Regions from separate parts of the Kitasatospora sp. NPDC002522 genome, predicted to be linked through region 2. Evidence: riboswitches for the same ligand, from Rfam matches in the RefSeq annotation. Region 2 holds a riboswitch; each other region holds the start of a gene.
The links. Region 2 has a riboswitch for S-adenosylmethionine ahead of ACWD4U_RS30245 (putative leader peptide). Riboswitches for the same ligand answer to the same signal wherever they lie in the genome.

Region 1 (4,314 bases), on a different contig from region 2:
ACCCACGGAAAGGTCCCCGAACTCTCGGTGCTGACCTCGCTGTTCGTGCACGCCGGCTGGCTGCACCTGGTCGGCAACCTGCTCTTCCTCTTCGTCTTCGGCCCCGCGGTGGAGGCCCGGCTCGGCCGGCTGCGCTTCCTGGTCGGCTACCTCGCCATCGGCTACCTGGCGACCTACGGCTACGCGGTGGCCGAGGCGCACACCCCCGACGCCATGCGCGCGCTGGTCGGCGCCTCCGGCGCGATCGCCGGGGTGCTCGGCGCGTACCTGCGGCTCTATCCGAAGGCCCGGGTGACCACCCTGGTGCCGATCCTGCTCTTCCTGCCGCTGCGCTTCCCCGCCTGGCTGGTGCTCGGCCTGTGGTTCGCCCTGCAGTGGTGGTCCGTCAGTTCCGGCGGCACCGGGGTCGCCTACCTGGTCCACGTGATCGGATTCGCCACCGGCTGGCTGTTCGCCTGGGCCGCCCGTCCGGCGGGGGATACCCTGGGCGCACCTTCTCGAACAGGAGTTGCTCAGTGATCACCGCGATCGTCCTCATCAACACCAGCGTCGACCGGATCCCCGAAATCGCCGAGGCGATCGCCGCCATCGAGGGCGTCACCGAGGTCTACTCCGTGACCGGCACCTACAACCTGATCGCCATGGTCCGGGTACGCGGCCACGAGGACCTGGCCGAGGTGATCCCCGGCCGTCTGAACAAGATCCCCGGCGTGATCGACACCGAGACCCACATCGCCTTCCGCACCTACTCCCAGCACGACCTGGAGGCGGCCTTCTCGCTCGGCCTGGACGAGTAGCGGCCGCCTCCCCGGGCGGGCTCAGCGCTGGCGGCCCCGGTCGATCTCCGCGGCCGCCACGCAGCGCCCGCCCTCGTTGCGGTAGCTCCACTTCGCGCCGTCGGTGACCAGCTCCCGAACGGCCGTCAGGAACCGCTCCAGGTGCTCCTCCGGGGTGCCCGCGCCGAAGCTCACCCGGATCGCGTTCAGGCTGCGCTCCCCCGGCAGCGAGGGCTCCGGCGCGCCGCACTCGCTCGGCGCGGCCTCCTCGCCCCCGAGCAGGGTGCGCACCAGCGGGTGCGCGCAGAACAGCCCGTCCCGCACCCCGATCCCGTACTCGGCGGAGAGCGCCGCCGAGAAGTGCGAGCTGTTCCAGCCCTGCACCACGAAGGACACCACGCCGACCCGGTCCGCCTCGGCGCCGAACAGGCTGAGCACCCGCACCTCGGGGATCGCGGCCAGACCCGCCGTCAGCTTCGCCACCAGCGCCCGCTCGCGGGCCTCCAGCGCGTCGAACCCCGCCTCGGTCAGCGCCCGGCAGGCCGAGGCCACCGCGTACGCCCCGATCACGTTCGGCGAGCCCGCCTCGTGCCGCGCCGGGCCGGTGTGCCACTCGACCGCCACCGAGCCGTCCAGCTCCCGCGCCACCGTCCGGCTCGCCCCGCCGCCGGCCAGGTACGGCTCCGCCGCGTCCAGCCAGTCGGAGCGGCCCGCCAGCACGCCGGCGCCGAACGGCGCGTACAGCTTGTGCCCGGAGAACGCCACCCAGTCGACGTCCAACTCCCGCACCGAGAGCCGGTGGTGCGGCGCCAGCTGGGCCGCGTCCAGCACCACCCGGGCGCCGTACCGGTGGGCGACCTCGGTCAGCTCGCGCACCGGCCACAGCTCGCCGGTGACGTTCGACGCCCCGGTCACGCAGAACAGCTTCGGCCCGTCCGCCGCGCCCAGCAGCGCCTCCTCCAGCGCCGCCACCGCCTCCGCGTGCGAGCGCGGCGCCCGCAGGTAACGCACCGTCAGGCCCTCCCGCCGCCAGGGCAGCAGCGAGGCGTGGTGCTCCGTCTCGAACGCGAACACCTCGGTCCCGGCCGGCACCGCGCCCGCCAGCAGGTTCAGCGAGTCGGTGGTCGCCCGGGTGAACACCACCTGGTCGCCGTCCCGCAGCTCCAGGAACTCCGCCACCGTCCGCCGGCTCTGCTCGAACAGGTCGGTCGACAGCTGCGACAGGTACCCGGCCCCGCGGTGCACCGAACCGTAGTACGGCGCGTACGCCGCCACGTCGTCCCAGACCCGCTGCAGGGCCGGCGCGCTCGCCGCGTAGTCCAGCGCCGCGTAGGTGACCTTCGCCCCCGACGCCAGCGGAACCTCGACGTCATGCCCCAGCACGGCCAGCGGCGCACAGATCTCGGTGGTCACGGACATGGATGCACTCCTCCACGGGGTGAGGACCCCGGGGTGCATCGACCGGTGGTCCGCGCTTGCCGCACGGACTGATCGCCGCACGGCCCGGTCCTCACCCAGGGCACCCCGCCACGGACGGAGGGTTGCCGGACAGCAAGCTGGGGCTTGTCGCTGCCACTCATGACCTGCGGTCAGCCTACACGAGGCCTCGATCGTCTCAAGCCCCGTCCACCCCTCGGACAACCTGTGCCCCGTCAGGGGCGCGGGGAACTGCGCGAGCGGCCATGCACCTACCGCCAGGTCGCGCTCCCACGTGCAACTCCCCGCCCACATCGCGACCTTGCTGGTGGGCGCCTTCCGCTTCTCGCAGTTCCCCGAGCCCCTGCATGTCCTCCCTACTGTGTCGCCTCGGCCCACCGCTTCAGCAGCTCCGCCGCCGCCCCCGAATCGATCGCGGCCGCGGCTCGCTCCATCCCCGCCGCCAGCTGCTCGGCCAGCGGCGCATCCCCCAGCTCCAACGCCACCAGCGCGGACGCCGTGTTGAGCAGCACCGCGTCCCGGACCGGCCCGCGTTCGCCCGCCAGCACCCGGCGGGCGACCGCCGCGTTGAACTCGGCGTCGGCCCCGCGCAGCGCCTCGATGCCCACCAGCTCGATGCCCACGTCCCGCGGGTCGAACTGAGTCTCCGTCACCTCGCCGTCGCGCACGATCCACACGTGCGAGGTGGTGGTGATGGTCAGCTCGTCCAGGCCGTCGTCGCCGCGGAACACCAGCGCCGTCGCGCCGCGCCGCGCCAGCACCCCGGCGATCAGGCCGGCCAGCCGGGTGTCGAAGCACCCGATGGCGTGCGAGGTGACCTTGGCCGGGTTGGTCAGCGGGCCGAGGATGTTGAAGACCGTCGGCACCGCCAACTCGCCGCGCGCCTGCGCGGTGTGCCGCATCGAGGGGTGGAACTTCGCCGCGAAGCAGAAGGTCAGCCCGACCTCCTCGGCGACCTCCGCGACCCGGGCCGGCGCCAGGTCCAGGTTGATGCCGAGCCGGCCCAGCACGTCGGAGGAGCCGGAGGCCGAGGACGCGGCCCGGTTCCCGTGCTTGACCACCTTCGCGCCGGCCGCGGCCGCCACGATCGCCGACATGGTGGAGATGTTGACGGTCTTCGCCCGGTCGCCGCCGGTGCCGACGATGTCGACCGCGGGGCCGGGGATCTCGAGCGGCTCGGCGTGCGCGTACATCGTCTCGACCAGACCGGAGATCTCCTCGACGGTCTCGCCCTTGGCGCGCAGCGCGATGGTGAAGCCCGCGACCTGGACCGGGGTGGCCTCGCCGCTCATGATGCGGTCCATCGCCCAGGCGGTGTCGGCCTGGGTGAGGTCGTCGCCCTTCAGCAGCGAGGTCAGCAGGTCGGGCCAGGTGCGGACCACCTGCGCGGGGTCGCTACCGCCGTTCGCAGAGTGCACGTTCACCATGGCCGTCTCCAGCTCTCATCTCGTGTACCGGCGGCCCGCGGGCGGCCGGAAGGGATGGAGTCAGCCTATCGAGGGAGCGGGGACGGCCGCCCTGGGTTGCCGTCCCCTTCTCTCCAGTTGAGACGCCCCGGTGGGGACGGTCAGCGCCCGGCCGGGGTCCGCCGCGCGAGCCGGGCCCGCAGCAGGGTGGCCGACGCGTCGACCAGCGCGACCGGGTCCACCGGGTGGGAGACCGCCGCGTCGGCGCGGCTCCACGCGGCGAGCCAGGAGTCCTGCGGGCGGCCGATCACCACCAGCACCGGCGGGCAGCCGTAGATCTCGTCCTTCAACTGGCGGGTGAGACCGAGCCCGCCGATCGGGACGGCCTCGCCGTCCAGCACGCACAGGTCGATGCCGCCCTTCTCCAGGGCCCGCAGCACCGCGGCGGCGGTGGCGCACTCGAGGTACTCGACCGCGGGGAGGTCCGCGGCGGGCCGGCGGCCGAGCGCGAGGGTCACCTGCTCGCGCGTGTTGCGGTCGTCGCTGTAGACGAGAACGGTGAGCGTCTCGTCGGAATGCTGCGCCATGGCCCCTGCTCCCTGGTGCTCGTCCTCTTATATGTGTCCCCGGCCGAACGGCCCAGTGTGACCCGGGCCACGTCCACTCCGGATGCTACTCCCGCGCACCCCTCCTGA
Region 2 (4,314 bases):
CGGGTCCGGCTCGCCCAGGAAGACGCCGGACGCCCGGTCCGCGACGATCTCGTCGCCGCGCCAGGAGTCGAACAGCACCCCGGCCGCGGTGAGGAACTGGCGCGCCCGCTCGTAGCGGTCCTCCTGGGCGAGGAAGCCGCCGCGCCGGAAGTTCTCGCCGGTGAAGGCGTCCCAGGAGGTCACCACGTTCCACGCGGCGCGACCCGCCGACAGGTGGTCCAGCGAGGCGAACTGCCGTGCCACCTCGTACGGTTCGTTGAAGGTGGAGTTGATCGTCCCGGCCAGGCCGAGCCGGTCGGTGACGGCGGCCAGCGCGGCCAGCACGGTGAAGGTGTCGGGCCGCCCGACCACGTCCAGGTCGTAGATCTCGCCGTTCTGCTCGCGCAGCCGCAGGCCCTCGGCGAGGAAGAGGAAGTCGAACCTGGCGCGCTCCGCCGTCCGCGCGAAGTGGACGAAGGAGGAGAAGTCGATCTGGCTGCCGGCCGCCGGATCGCTCCACACGGTGGTGTTGTTGACGCCGGGGAAGTGCGCGGCGAGGTGGATCTGCTTGACGGGCTTGCTCATGGCGGTGCGGTCCTTCCGGCTCAGACGAGGGCGCCGGCGGCGGGCGCGGCGTAGCGGTTGGCGGGGCGGGGCAGGCCGAGCAGCCCGCGCAGGGTCGACGCCTCGTAGGCGGTGCGGAACAGCCCGCGGCGCTGGAGCTCCGGCACCAGGGCGCGGGTGATCTGCTCCAGGTCGTGCGGGAGCGTGCCGGGCCGCAGCCGGAACCCGGTCAGCCCGGCCTGCTGCCACTCCCGCAGCAGGTCGGCGAGGGCGGCGGGCGTGCCGGCGAAGATCCGGGCGTCGCTGCCGTACGCCTCGCCCGCGCGCTCGTCCAGCCGCGCCAGGCGGTCGGCGGCGGCGCCCGGCTCCGGATCGAGGAAGACCACCAGGTCGCCGAAGACGTGCACCGTCTCCTCGGCGCGCCCCGCGGCGGCCTGCGCGGTGCGGATCTCCGCGACGATCGCGCGGGCGTCCGCCGCGTCGGCGGGCGTGACGAACGCCAGGTCCGCCGAGCGGCCGGCCAGCCGGTACGGCTCGCCCCGGTGCGCCAACGCCGCGACGAGCGGCTGGCCCTGCGGCGGACGCGGCGTGATGGAGGGCCCCCGCACGCTGAACCGGCTGCCCTCGAAGTCGATGTAGTGGAGCTTCGCGCGGTCGACGAACCGGCCGCTCGCGACGTCGCGGATCTCCGCGTCGTCCTCCCAGCTGTCCCACAGGCGCCGCAGCACCTCCACGTAGTCCTCCGCCTCGCCGAAGGACTCCCGCAGGGCGGCCAGGCCGGCCGGCGAGTCCAACTCCTCCAGCCGCAGGCCCGGCGCGGGCCGGCGGCCGAAGTGCGCGGCCTCGTCGGAACGCCCGGACACCTTCACCCGGACACCCGCCCGGCCCCCGCTGACGTGGTCGAGCGTCGCGACCGCCTTGGACAGGTGGAACGGCTCGGTGTGGGTGACCACCGCGGTCGGCACCAGCCCGACGTGCCGGGTCAGCGGTGCGACGCGGGAGGCGATCAGCACCGCGTCCAGCCGGCCCCGCACCTGGTCGGTCCGCCGGTCCGGCTCGAACGGGTGGGTGGACTGCAGACTCAACGCGTCCTCGAGGGTGACCAGGTCCAGCAGGCCGCGCTCGGCCTCGGCGACCAGGTCGGCCCAGTACCGGGCGGTGAACAACTCCTCGGTCCTGGCACCGGGTTCGCGCCACGCGGCGGGGTGCCAGCCGGCGCCGTCCAGCGCGACGGCCAGGTGCAGGGGTACGGGGGAATCGGGCATGGCGGGACCGCCTCCGGTTCGGGGGGAAGGGACGTCGAGGGTGCGTCACACCGCGCGCACGGACGCCGGCCACGGGCCGGCGCGGAAGTGGCGGACACGGTGACGCGGGGTCAGACGACAGGCGTAGGGCGGCGCGGGGCCGGGTGACGCGGCGTCAGGCGGCGCGGTACGGCGTGCCGCGACGCGCGACGGCGTGCGGCGTCGCCGGACACAGCGCGGTGGACACGCGCTGCAGATCGATGTGCAGCCGCGCGTACGTCGTGGTGACCCGGCAGCGGGCCTTCACGGTGACGACCGCCATGGGCCTGGACATCTCCCGCACCGCCGCCACCTCCGTCCCGACCGGTTCGCACCGCTTCGAGCTCGCGCTTGCGGCACCGTTCTCGGCACCGCCGGGTCGTCACCTGGAGCACCCCGCCGCGCGGGAGGGTTGCCGGTCAGCAAGCCAGGGCTCGTCGCTGACACTCATGACCTGGCTGCACCGTAACCCGCCACCGGCGTCCGGCACAATCCCGTCGGACACCCACCGGACGGGCCCGCCTGACGGGCCGTCGGCCGGGCCCGGTGGGTGCGACCGGGCGCCGCCGGTAAGCCGACACGGCCCCGTAACGAGGGCGCAGCGGTCCCGTCGCATCGCCCGCCTACTGTGGTGGCCGACGACATCCCCGGCCTCAGGAGGACCGTGCACCGTCCGGCCGCCGCCCCGCCACCCGCCTGGCTCGCCCACGTCACACGCCGTCAGCCGGGCCCGATCCCCTGGGCGGCGATGGCCCGCGGCACGCTCGGCTCCGGGCCGCTGCTCGCGCTCGGCGTCGCCACCGACCGGCACGGCGCGGGCGTGCTCGCCGGACTCGGCGCCATGTTCGCCTCCATCAACGACCGCCCCGGCACCCGGCGCACCGGGCTCCCGCACATCGGGCTGCCCGCGCTGGCCGGCGCCGCCGGGCTGCTGCTCGGCCGCGCCGACGGGTGGCCGGCCGTGGCGCTGCTGGCCGTCGTCGGCCTGGTCTCCGGGGCGATCAGCGTCCGCGGCCCGGTCAGCTCGGCCGCCGCGGTCCAACTGCTGGTGCTCACCGCCGTCGGCGGCGGCATGCCGCTCGCCATGCCGGGTCCGGTGAAGGCGGCCTGCTACCTGGCCGGCGCCGGCTGGATCCTGCTGCTGCGCCTCCTGCACCCGCGGCGCGGCGGGCCCACCGGTCCGCGCCACGGCGAACGCCTGCTGGTGGCCGCCGTGTTCGACGCGCTGGCCGACGCGCTCGACGCCGTCGGCACCCCCGCCGCCGAACCGGCCCGGCGGCGGCTCACCGCGGCCCTCGACCGCGCCGACGAGGCGCTGCGGCTGCGCCTGCTGGTGCGGCTGCGGCACACCGGCGCGGACGACCGGCTCGCGGCCCGCGCCGCCGCCGCGTCCGCCCTGTGCGAGGCCGGCGTCGCCCTGCTGTGGGAGGCCGCACCGCTGCCCGCCCGGATCAGCGTCGGCCCGCGCCGCCTCGCCGCCGCCGTCCGCGACGACGGCCCGCCCGGCCCGCTGCCCGCCCCCGCCCCCGGCACCCCGGCCCGCCTCGCCTTCGACCGGGCGGTCCTGGCCGCGGGCGTCGCCTTCGCCACCCGACCCGGTGCCGGACGGCGCACCGCGCTCCGACTCCGGACGGGCGAGGCGGGGGCGACGGGTGGGCCGGTGCGGCTGCGCGGGTCCCGGGCGAGCGGCCCGGCCGGGCGGGAGTACGGGGTGCGGGTGGCGGCGTGCGTCGCGGCCAGCGCCGCCGTCGCGCACCTGCTGCGCGCGGACCACTGGTACTGGCTGCCCGTCACCGCCGCGTTCCTGGTCAAGCCGGACTACGGGCCGCTGTTCTCACGGACCGTCAACCGCTTCGCCGGCACCGCGCTGGGCGTGCTGCTGCTGGCGGGCGCGACCGCGGCCGGCGGCTGGGTCGCCGGGCACGGGGACGCCGCACGGTGGGTGCCGATCGCCGCCGCGACCCTCGCCGGCGCGCTCACCCCCCTCGCGCTGCGGCACTTCGCGCTGCAGACCGCCGCCGTCACCGTCACCGTGCTGGCCTTCGTCGCCACCGCCGGTGACACCCAGGCGGCCGGCTCGCGACTCGTCGACACCGCGACGGCCTGCGCGATCGTCCTGCTGATCGGCCACCTGCCGGGGCTCTCGGACACCCGGGCCCGGGTCGGCCACCGCTCGGCCCAGGCCCTGCGCAGCACCGGCCGCTACCTGGACCACGTGCTCGCCGAACCGGCCGGCCCGCCCGGTGCCGTCCGGCGTACCGACCTGCGCCGGGCCGCCTACCACGCGCTCGCCGAGGCCCGGGCCGCCGCCGAGAGCGCCGCCGCCGAACTCCGCGGCGGCGACCCGCGCTGGCTGCGCGTCACCGCCGGCGCCGAGCGGATCGCCGACGCGGCCACCGCCTGCGCGACCCGGCTCGACCACGGAGCGGTCCGGCCGGACCAGGAGACCGCCCGCCGGGTCGGCTCGGCGCTGGCCGCCGTCGCCGAC
Region 3 (4,314 bases), on a different contig from region 2:
CTTCGCCAGGTCGGCCTCGGCTCCGGCCTGCTCCAGCTCGTCCACGGCGCGCTCCAGCAGCACGGTGCGCTCGGTCCGTTCCGCCGCGCCGGCCCGGGTCCACAGGGCGAGGCCGCGCAGCCGCCGGTGGCCCGAGCTGCCGAGCCGGGCGAGCTGCTGGTCGGCCAGGTGGGCCGCGGCCTGCGGGCGGCCGAGGGCGAGGTGGGCGCGGGCCGCGCCCAGCCGCCACGGGGCGATGGCCGGCAGGTGGTCCAGTCCCCAGCGCGCCATGGTGTCGCCGCAGGCGCGGTACTCGGCCAGCGCGTCCTCGGCCCGGCCCACGGCGAGCAGGTGGCCGGCCCGGGCGTACCGGTGGTGCAGGCCCGCCGGGGTGCGGTCCATGGCCTCGGGGACGGCCAGGTCCAGGTAGCGCGCGGCGTCCTGGTGGAGGCCGAGCGCGGTGCGCGCGGCGATCATGGTGGAGAGCGGCAGGCCGACCGCGACGCCCCACGCCGCCGGGGCGAACCGGGCGAACGTCGCCCGGGCGGCCTCGTCGGCGGTCCGCAGGTCGCCCTGGCGCAGCGCCGCCTCGGCGCGCAGCGCGGAGAACAGCGCCTGCCAGGTGCTGCCGCAGCGGGTGGCCGCCCGTTCGGCGAGCGTGCCGCACCAGCGCACCGCCCGGTCGGCCCGGTCGGCGTAGAGCAGCACGGTCAGTGCGGTGGTGAGCGCCTCGTTGTCGCGCCCGCCCGGGCGGGCGTCGCGCAGCACGGCCTCGGCCCGGACCACCGCCTGCTCCGGGCCGGTGGTGCCCTGGAGCAGCGCGGTCAGCAGCCGCATCCCGCCGGCCGGGTCGTCCGGCCCGGGTGCGGCGGCCGGCTGCAACGTCGGGTACCAGTACCGCAGCCAGGTGCGCAGGTTCTCGCCCGCGCCGGCGCGCCCGGGTTCGGCCTCGAACCGCTCCAGCTCGGCGAGCCCCTGTTCGGGCCGCCCCTGCCAGAACAGGTGCCGGATCTCCTTGAGCCGCCGCCCGGTTCCGTCCTCGCCGAGCACCTCGGTGCCCGGCAGCGACGGCACGCAGCGGAAGGCCACCGTCTTGGCGTCGGTTCCGACGACCACCGCCGCGGACCCGCCGGTACGCCTCGGCTCCTCCGGGGCGGCGGGCGCGGCGGACCCCTTCGGCGGGGCGCTCGCGAGGTGCACGGCCCGCCCGGCGTCCGGATCGGGCCGGGCCGACCCGTCCGACGCGTGCCCGGTGGACGGCTGCGACGCCGACGGCTGCGGGACGGACGGCTGCGGGACGGCCCACGGGGGACGCCGGTGGCCTTCGGCGACCCGGAGGTGGGTGTCGACGGCGGCCGGTTCGACGCCGGCGTCGCGCAGCAGGCGGGCGGCCCGCTCGTGCAGCGCCGCCTGGTCCTCGGGGCGCATCGCGGCGAGCAGGTCGCCCGCCGCGCTCGGGTGGCGGAAGCCGCCGTCCTGGAACAGCCCGGCGGCGTGCAGCAGGTAGAGCGCCCGCGGGAGGGCCTCGGCGGGCAGCAGCAGCAGGTCGGCGAGGAGCGCGGGGGTGGCGGCCGGGCCGAGGACGGCCACGCCGCGGGCGTAGCGCAGCGCCAGCGGGTCGATGCGGTGCAGGCAGTGCATCAGGCCGCGGCGGTAGCCCTCGCCGACGGCGAGCTCGGCCGGTGCTCCGGCTCGCTGGTGGTCGTCCATCAGGGCGTGCAGCAGCAGCGGGTTGCCGCCGGTGAGGCGGTGCGCATCGTCGGCGGCGGCTGCGGCGGGCCCGAAGCGGTCGCGGAACAGGGCGGCGGTCGGGCCGGGCGGCAGGACGTCCAGCCGGACCTGCCGGTAGTGCGGCTGCCGGGCGAGTTCGACCTCGAAGAACGGGTTCGGGGGCGTCATGGTCTCGCGCGAGCTGAGGACGGTCAGGACACCGGCGCTGCGGGTGCGGCGGACCAGGTAGAGCAGGAACTCCAGCGACTGCGGGTCGGCGTCCTGCCGGTCGTCGACCGCGATCACCACGGGGGCGCGCTCGGTGAGGCCGCGGACCAGGCCGAACAGGCCCTCCAGGGTGAGCTGGCCGAGTCGGCGCTGCAGTCCGTCGGCGGGCTGGTGGCGGCGGGCCGCCTCCGCGGTGCCCTGGGCGAGGAGGATCTCGGCGGCGGCGGCCTCCTGCGGGTCGAGCGGCGCGCTCTGCAGCAGTTGCCGGGCCAGGCCCAGCGGGAAGTCGTGCTCCAGCGGCGATCCGGTGCCCAGCAGCACGGTGGCGCCGCGGTCGGCGGCCACGTCGGCGAAGGCGTAGAGGAGTTCGCTGCGGCCGCTGCCCACCGATCCGTGCAGCGCGATGACGGACCCGGTGCCCGTCTCGCACCGGTGGAGCGCTTCGGACAGCTGCCGGTACTCGGCCTCCCGGCCGGCCGGCAGTGCTCGCGGAAGGTCACGCGCGGTCCGCGTGGGGACGATGGACATCCGTACTCCTGAAACAGGGCGCGCGGAAGTTCGGCCGGACGGCGCGCCTCCTCACGCGGAGTTCGTGATCGGGAATCGTCTGGCCGGCCGGGGCCCGAGGTCAGGGCCGCCGGCCGGCCGCCGTCAGCGACAGAGGGAGCTGGCCCGCCGGAGCAGGTCGATGTCGAGCCGCGCCACCAGCCGAAGGTCGGCGGAGCGACGCCCGGCTACCCCCTGGCTCACGGCCTTCTCCATCCCCGCCCGATCCGGGCAAACCGTCCTGCGCTTGCGGCACGATGCCGTGCCGCCTGGCTTATCCCCGGGGCACCCCACCGCAGTGTGGGGGTTGCCGGTCAGTCGGCCGGGGCCTTGGGACTGACACTCTTCGCCGGTGGTGATTCTAGGAACGCCGTTCTGAAGGCGTCAATCGGATCCGGCGTCGTCTGCGTCACCCCGCCGCGCGTGCTGATGCCCAGTCAACCCGCCAGCCGGACCGGCACGTCGGCGTCCGCGGTGCGGTGCGGCGCCGGGTCGGGCAGCGCCGCGGGCGGGTCGACGTGGCGGGCGAAGGCGGGGTGGGCGGCCAGTCCGCGGGTGTAGCCCCAGGTACGGGGGTGGTCGGCGACCTGCTGCGCGGCGGCGCTCCCGAGGCCGCGGAGGTGGACGGTGTCCAGCTGGTGCAAGGCTGCCCAGAGCCGGACGTCGGCCAGGGTGAGCGGCCCGTCGAGCAGCCCGCGGCCCTCGGCCAGCCGGCGTTCGACCGTGTCCAGACTGTGCAACAGGGTGCGCAGCGCCGCCGCGCGGACGGCCGGGTCGGCGGCGGTGGCGGCCTGCCCGGCGGCCGACTCGATGCCCCGGGCGGACAGCCGGTCGATCGCGGCGACGGCGGTCTCTGTGCCGGCCGGCAGCAGGTCGGCGCCGGTCCGGTCGAAGCGGCGCGCCAGGTCGCAGGCGATGGCGTACGGGTCGGTGCTGACGATGCGTCCGGTCCAGCCGTCGCTGAGCGCCGGGGGTCGGGCCGGTCCGGGGTGCCGGTGCGCGCCGGCCTCGTACAGCGGCCGCAGCGCGCGGTAGCCGCCGTCGGGGGCGTCGGGCAGGTCCGGGAGGATGTCGGTGGGGAGGATCTCGTCGAGGCCGAGCAGGGCGTGGGTGACGGCGAGCCACCGACAGGGCGGGTCGGTGCGCACCAGGTGGAGCCGGTAGCGGTGCGGGACGGCGGGGTAGCCGCTGTCGGCGTCGCGGCCGATCCGGCTGCGGAAGGCGGGCACGGCGGAGGGGAACGGCACGGGCATGTGGGTCTCCCGGACAGGGCTGCGCGGGCACGCGGACGGGGCGTGCCGCGGCGGGGCGGGGCAGGGTTGGGTGAAGGGAACTCGACGTGGACGGGCCGGAGCTGACGATGCGTCAGTCGCGGGGCGGCCGTGCCATGCTGCTGCAGACCCGCAGCAGGTCGATGTGCAGTCGGCAGGTCAGCACGGGGAGCAGGCGGACGGCGTGCGCCACGCCCTCGACGAACCGCTCCGTGTGCCGCACGTGACCCCCGAAGGTGCTTGGATTCCCGCCCGGAGTGTCACCCCGGCCCGGCCCGCCGTCAAGAGCCCGCGCCGCACCCGCCGCCGCATCGAGACCTGACTCCCTTCAGCGGCAGGCCACTTGACGGTCCCTCGAAACCTCGAGCGGTCGGCTCATCCGGACGGCGGCACGTACCACTGCTGGGAGGTGTTGCCCGGGGTGCAGGTCTGCATGGTGGCGGGCTTCCCGGTGCCGTTGTCGGTGAGGCACTGCCGGCCCATGTAGTTGCTGGTGGTGATCTTCGTGCCGGCCGACGCCGCGGCGATGCCGAAGTCGGTGACCGTCAGCCCGCCGTCGCGGCGCAGCATCAGGTTCGAC

Region 1: linked by a shared signal. The riboswitch ahead of ACWD4U_RS02545 (aminotransferase class V-fold PLP-dependent enzyme) and the one ahead of ACWD4U_RS30245 (putative leader peptide) in region 2 are both predicted to bind S-adenosylmethionine.
Region 3: linked by a shared signal. The riboswitch ahead of ACWD4U_RS26135 (AAA family ATPase) and the one ahead of ACWD4U_RS30245 (putative leader peptide) in region 2 are both predicted to bind S-adenosylmethionine.

The regions. Positions count from the first base shown of each region.
Region 1 is NZ_JBSFXE010000002.1:191,317-195,630, reverse strand. Features, by position in the region: gene ACWD4U_RS02555 (rhomboid family intramembrane serine protease) at 1-519, shown strand, start outside; gene ACWD4U_RS02550 (Lrp/AsnC family transcriptional regulator) at 516-797, shown strand; gene ACWD4U_RS02545 (aminotransferase class V-fold PLP-dependent enzyme) at 819-2,195, opposite strand; SAM riboswitch class IV at 2,243-2,360, opposite strand; gene trpD (anthranilate phosphoribosyltransferase) at 2,570-3,640, opposite strand; gene ACWD4U_RS02535 (response regulator) at 3,781-4,206, opposite strand.
Region 2 is NZ_JBSFXE010000048.1:39,562-43,875, reverse strand. Features, by position in the region: gene ACWD4U_RS30255 (NtaA/DmoA family FMN-dependent monooxygenase) at 1-564, opposite strand, end outside; gene ACWD4U_RS30250 (LLM class flavin-dependent oxidoreductase) at 585-1,808, opposite strand; gene ACWD4U_RS30245 (putative leader peptide) at 1,963-2,109, opposite strand; SAM riboswitch class IV at 2,169-2,281, opposite strand; gene ACWD4U_RS30240 (FUSC family protein) at 2,491-4,314, shown strand, end outside.
Region 3 is NZ_JBSFXE010000035.1:27,446-31,759, forward strand. Features, by position in the region: gene ACWD4U_RS26135 (AAA family ATPase) at 1-2,445, opposite strand, end outside; SAM riboswitch class IV at 2,702-2,814, opposite strand; gene ACWD4U_RS26140 (glutathione S-transferase C-terminal domain-containing protein) at 2,901-3,716, opposite strand; gene ACWD4U_RS26145 (hypothetical protein) at 3,829-3,957, opposite strand; gene ACWD4U_RS26150 (protein kinase domain-containing protein) at 4,110-4,314, opposite strand, start outside.